Linked DNA regions of Methylosarcina fibrata AML-C10. The protein of the gene in region 1 binds, or shares a complex with, the protein of each later gene. Links are inferred from orthologs where the notes say so. Each region holds a gene or a part of one and is shown in the gene's direction. Other genes may lie near its edges.

Region 1 (2,982 bases):
TGGGTATCGATCAAATCGACCAGATCAACCCGAGCTAAAAGATCGTCAATAAAGGTGCGGGGAATTCTGCCGCCGGACATGGCCGATACCGGAACGGAAGCGCCTAAGCCGATAATGCAGCCTTGATTTTGTTGCTCACTGCCGACATATCGGCGCGCCCTTGCATTCTGGCTTTCAGCAAGCTCATAACTTTCCCCATGTCCTTGATCGACCCGGCGCCGGACTCGGCAATTGCCTCGTTGATCATTGCATCGATTTCCGCTTCGGTCAGGGCTTGCGGCAGGAATTCCTGGATTATTTTCGCCTCGGCCTCTTCCGCTTCCGCCAGATCAAGCCGGCCGGCGTCGGTAAACTGCCGGATGGATTCGCGCCGCTGTTTCAGCAGCTTGTCCAGCACCAGAATGGCTCGGTCGTTATCCACCGTAATCCGTTCATCGACTTCGACCTGCTTAATGGCGGCCAGAATCAAACGAATCACGCCCAGTCTGAATTTGTCGCCGCCTTTCATAGCGGCTTTCATGTCGTCCTTGATGCGATCCGTTATTGATGATTCCATCATGGCAGCCTTGTCAAACCGCAGGACGGCCGCGACGCAGATTTTTTAGCGCGTAGCGCTCTCTCGCCAGTTTCTTCAGGTGGCGCTTGACGGCAGCGGCGCCTTTGCGTTTGCGTTCCGAAGTGGGTTTTTCATAAAATTCGCGGCGGCGGACTTCGGCCAATACTCCGGCTTTCTCGCACGCGCGTTTAAAGCGGCGAATGGCGATATCGAAAGGTTCGTTTTCTTTGATTTTTACTGACGGCATTTATCGATCCAGATGTGTTAATATGTAAAGTTAAAAATTATGTACCATATAAACGTACGTAACTTTTAATTATACCATTTTTTTACCATTTTCAAAAACTCAATGTACGTTTTAGGTATAGAAACTTCCTGTGACGAAACGGGGGTCGCCGTTTATCACGATCAAAAAGGGCTGGTTATTCACTTATTATACAGTCAAGTCGAGATGCACAGCGATTATGGCGGCGTCGTTCCCGAACTGGCCTCGCGCGATCACATCCGCAAACTGGTGCCGTTGATCAAACAATCGCTCCGCGAAAGCCGGCTGGAAAGCAAGGATATCAACGGGATTGCCTATACCGCGGGTCCCGGATTGATGGGGGCCTTGCTGGTCGGCGCCGCCACGGCCCGAAGCCTGGCCTGGGCATGGCAAATTCCGGCGGTGGCCGTGCATCATATGGAAGGACACCTGTTGGCTCCGATGCTGGAACAAGATCCGCCGGATTTTCCTTTTGTCGCCTTGCTTATTTCCGGAGGTCATACCTTGCTGGTCTGGGTTCAAGGAATCGGTCGATACGAGGTGCTCGGAGAATCGCTGGATGACGCAGCGGGTGAAGCATTCGACAAAACGGCAAAGATGCTCGGTCTGGGGTATCCCGGAGGTCCTCGTTTAGCGGCTCTTGCCGAAGAAGGACGGCCGAAGATTCAGTTTCCGCGGCCGATGACCGACCGTCCCGGTCTGGACTTCAGTTTTAGCGGCTTGAAGACGCACGCGCTCAACGCGTTTCATGCCGGTGCGAAATGCGAGCAGGATAAAGCCGATATTGCGGCCGCCTTTCAAGAAGCGGTCGCCGATACCCTGGCCATAAAATGCAGAAGAGCCCTTCAACAGACCGGACTGAACAGGCTGGTGGTCGCCGGCGGAGTCAGCGCCAATCGCGCTATCCGAGGTGCCCTGGCGGTGATGGCGGAAAAGGAAAAGGCCCGCATTTATTTTCCCCGAACCGAATTTTGTACCGACAACGGCGCCATGATTGCCTATGCGGGATGTCAGCGCCTTCTGGCCGGTCAGCACCAAGGGTTGGATATTCTGGCCCGGCCGCGCTGGCCCATGAGTGATCTGGCTCCGGTTTGAAGAAGTTGCCAAAAGCCGCCGGCCGTTGCTTGATATGAATCGGCTCTTCCGAGCCGCGCTGAGTAGGCTGCCGGCAGTCGGCTAAGATTTATTCGGATTCTGCCGCCTCGGGCAATCGATGCTGAAACGCCGCACCGGATCGCCCAGCCTCAGCGCCGTCAGTTGCCCGCCCCAGAGACAGCCCGTGTCGATGGCATAACAGTTGTGTCCTTCGTAATACCCCAGGGACGACCAGTGGCCGCAGACAATCCGTAACTCCGAGTTTTTGCGGTTCGGCGCTTCGAACCAGGGCATCAGATGATCCGGTTGCGTTCCCGGCGGGCCGTTGTGATCGAAGTCCAGCCGCCCCTGTTCGTCGCAATAACGCATGCGGGTAAGGCAGTTGACAATGAAGCGCAGCCGGGCAATGCCTGTTAAATCGGGCGACCAGAGGCTGGGCTCGTTGCCGTACATCCGGCCGATAAAAACCTGATGATCCGGCGCTCGCAAGGCTTGTTCCGCCAGCCGGGCCATTTGTAAGGCTTGTTGCAAATCCCATTGCGGCGGCAGGCCGGCGTGGATCAGGCAGTAATTGTCGCTGTAATGAAGCAGCGGCCGATGCCTGAGCCAGTCGAGCAGCTCGTCCCGATCCGGCGCTTCGAGAACCGGGTCCAGCGAATTTTTTTTCCTGGCGATGGCCGGCGCCGAGGCGGCGGCCAGTAAATGCAGGTCGTGATTGCCCAGGACGGTGATGGCCGAATTGCCCAGCGATTTGACGAACCGCAAGGTTTCCAGCGATTTGGGTCCGCGATTGACCAGATCGCCGGTAAACCAGAGTTGATCGGCCTTGGGATCGAAAGAAACGGTCTCCAGGAGTCTCAGCAATTCATCGAAACAACCTTGAATGTCGCCGATGGCATAAATGGCCATAAATCAGTGCAGGGTTCTTGGTATCGACAGGGTAAAGCGAGGGATGCGAGCGCTGAAATTATCACCCTCGTCCGAGCGCATAAGGTATTCCCCCTGCATGGTACCGACCGGAGTCTCAATCATCGCGCCGCTGGTATAACAAAAGGATTCGCCCGGT
Region 2 (2,894 bases), 400 kb from region 1 along the record:
AAGATTTCAGCTTCATGGGCGGTTTTCTGATGGTCGGCGTCCTGGTGGCCTTTCTGGCCGGGCTCGGCGCGATTTTCTTCACGCTGCCCGCTCTGTCGCTGGCGGTATCGGCGATGTTCATTTTGCTGATGTCCGGCATGATCCTGTTTCAGACCAGCGAAATCGTGCACGGTGGTGAAACCAATTACATTCTGGCGACCGTGTCGCTGTACGTGTCGGTTTACAATTTGTTTCTGAGCTTGCTGCAACTGTTCGGAGTATTCGGCGGTGACGAGTAAGCCGTCGATTTCGGCCGTTTCTTTCAAGCCGACTAAGACAAGCCCGGTCTCGACCGCCGGGCTTTTTGTTTTATTGTGGGTGCTGTCCGGCTGTCAGACCGTGGCTCCGCCGGAGCAGGTGACCGCTTCGTTCTGGGAAGCCATGGTGCGGGGCGATCTGGAGTCCGCGAGAAAACACACAACGCCGGAGACTCGAAATCTCGTCGTAAAACAGCAAAATCTGGAAAACGGCTCGGTCGACACGGGTTCGGTGGACGTGGACGGCAGCAATGCAAGAGTCTTCACGATTCTTACCCTGAAAAAGCCCGAAAACAAGGTGCTGTCTTTCGAAACGGTTTTATTGAAAGAAAATCGGCAATGGCAAGTCGATTATCAGGCCACGCTGGACAATCTTTCCTTGCTGCCTTTGGGAGCGCTTTTCAAAAGCCTCAGGACGATCGGCGATACCATTAATAAGGAGCTGGAACGGCAAATACCGCTCTTTGAAAATCAGCTCAAGTCGTTCAGCGAGGAATTACTGCGCCAACTGGAAGAATTTCGCCGGCAGCTCGAAAAAGCCGCCCCTCCCGATAACCGCCGGTCCGGAACGATTTAATCTTCGTTCTTCCTTTCTGTATGTGGCCTGGCTGGCCCGAGGTGCGTCCTTAGCCCTGCCTCCCGGATTCCGGACAACTTTTTTAGCCGGTTTGATGCTCCCTTTTCAAGGGCGGGTTAGAGTATCATAATACGATTTGGGACGAGCTCAATGAAATTACTGGCGGTGGAAACCGCAACCGAAGCCTGTTCGGCGGCGCTATGGATCGATTGCGCCGTAATCGAACGTTATCAGCGCACCCAAAGGGACCATACCCGCCTGGTCTTGCCGATGATCGACGGCTTGATGGCGGAGGCAGGGCTTAGGCCCCGCGATCTGGACGGACTGGCTTTCGGCCGGGGACCCGGTTCGTTCACCGGCGTGCGCATTGCCACCGGCATCATCCAGGGCATTGCCTTCGGCGCCGACTTGCCGATCGTTCCGGTTTCCACGCTGGCGGCCTTGGCGCAAGAGTTCTTCGACCGGAACTCGGCCGAGGTGGCGTTTACCGCGATGGATGCCCGAATGGGAGAAATTTACTGGGGCGTCTATCGGAGAGGCGAGAAGGGTTATGCCGAGTTAATAGGCCCGGAACGGGTCATTCCGGCGGATAAGATCGAGTTTCCCGACCTCCGCGGGGTCGGCATCGGCACCGGCTGGGGCGTTTACCGGGAAGAACTGGCGAAACGGCTGGCGGGCCGTCTAGACGGTATCGAAGCCGATCATCTGCCGAGAGCGGGCGCGGTCGCGCGCTTGGGAGCGCATGGCTTCGAACGGGGGCTGGCCGTGCCGGTCGAGGAAGCGATGCCCGTTTATTTGCGGGACCAGGTTGCAAAAAAAGAATCGGAGCGCTAATACGGTATAATGTCCTTCTTTGTCTCCGGTTTTTCGATAAAATGGCTCAGTTTTTTGCAATTCATCCCGATAATCCGCAACTGCGGCTAATCCACCGAACCGTGGAGATCGTACGGGAAGGCGGCGTCGTCGCCTATCCCACCGACTCTTCGTACGCCATCGGTTGCCATATCGGCGACAAGCAGTCGATGGATCGGATTCGACGGATCCGGCAATTGGACGACAAGCACAACTTTACGCTGGTCTGCAAGGATCTGGCGCAGGTATCGACCTTTACCAAAATAGGCAATGACGCTTATCGAATGATCAAGGCGCTGACGCCCGGCCCTTTTACTTTTATCCTCGAAGCCACCCGGGAAGTTCCGCGCCGGCTGCAGCATCTCAGGAAAAAAACCATCGGCGTGCGCATTCCGGACCATGCCGTGGCGATGCTGCTGGTGAAAGAACTCGAAGAGCCTTTGTTGAGCACCAGCTTGATTTTGCCCGGAGAGACCGACGGCCTGTCCGATCCCTACGAAATTCGGGAAAGGCTGGAGCATCAACTGGATTTGGTGATCGATGCCGGCAATATCGAGTTTGCCGAGACCACCGTAATTGAATTTACCAATAAAGGCCCTGAAATCATCCGGCAGGGTATTGGTATGGCGCCCATGTTAGATTGATCGAGACGACAGAATTATGATGAATGAATTGACGCTGATGCAGCGGATCGTGGTATGGATACTTCCAGTCATTTTTGCGATTACCGTGCACGAAGTCGCGCACGGCTGGGTCGCCAGGAAATTCGGCGACAACACCGCTTATCAGTTGGGCCGGTTGACGTTGAATCCGCTCAAGCACATCGACTGGCTGGGAACCGTCATTCTTCCCGGCTTGTTGTTACTGTCGGGTACCGGTTTCATCTTCGGCTGGGCCAAACCCGTTCCGGTCGACGCCAGGAATTTTAAAAAACCGCTCAAAGATATGGCTTGGGTCGCCCTGGCCGGTCCCGGCGCCAATTTGCTGATGGCCGTCGGCTGGGCCTTATTGGCCCGCCTGGGCGTGATTATCGCCGTGGAAGCGATTTCGCTGCCGCTGATCTATGCCGGCATCGCGGGCATATCGATCAATCTGGTGCTGGCGCTGGTGAATCTTCTGCCGATTCCGCCGCTGGACGGAAGCCGGATAGTCACCGGGTTTTTGCCCCA

Evidence for each region. The genes of interacting proteins can lie anywhere in the genome.
Region 2: the proteins of tsaD (region 1) and tsaB are in contact, whole or in part, in a solved structure (PDB 4WQ4), measured with the Escherichia coli proteins. The link is inferred for Methylosarcina fibrata AML-C10 from one-to-one orthologs.

The regions. Positions count from the first base shown.
Region 1 is NZ_KB889965.1:4,617,970-4,620,951, forward strand. What follows is about bases 1-2,910. They hold tsaD (tRNA (adenosine(37)-N6)-threonylcarbamoyltransferase complex transferase subunit TsaD), read left to right. Parts: upstream 1-905; coding sequence 906-1,916; downstream 1,917-2,910. Other genes in these bases: dnaG (DNA primase), read right to left, coding at 1-80; A3OW_RS0121880 (GatB/YqeY domain-containing protein), read right to left, coding at 104-556; rpsU (30S ribosomal protein S21), read right to left, coding at 570-803; A3OW_RS0121895 (symmetrical bis(5'-nucleosyl)-tetraphosphatase), read right to left, coding at 1,998-2,825; apaG (Co2+/Mg2+ efflux protein ApaG), read right to left, coding at 2,829-2,910. Outside these bases: more of apaG, read right to left, coding at 2,911-2,982.
Region 2 is NZ_KB889965.1:4,217,655-4,220,548, forward strand. The notes cover bases 44-2,865. They hold tsaB (tRNA (adenosine(37)-N6)-threonylcarbamoyltransferase complex dimerization subunit type 1 TsaB), read left to right. Parts: upstream 44-1,023; coding sequence 1,024-1,707; downstream 1,708-2,865. Other genes in these bases: A3OW_RS0119775 (Bax inhibitor-1/YccA family protein), read left to right, coding at 44-278; A3OW_RS0119780 (hypothetical protein), read left to right, coding at 268-873; A3OW_RS0119790 (L-threonylcarbamoyladenylate synthase), read left to right, coding at 1,749-2,369; A3OW_RS0119795 (site-2 protease family protein), read left to right, coding at 2,386-2,865. Outside these bases: more of A3OW_RS0119775, read left to right, coding at 1-43; more of A3OW_RS0119795, read left to right, coding at 2,866-2,894. UniProt on the Escherichia coli protein: Required for the formation of a threonylcarbamoyl group on adenosine at position 37 (t(6)A37) in tRNAs that read codons beginning with adenine.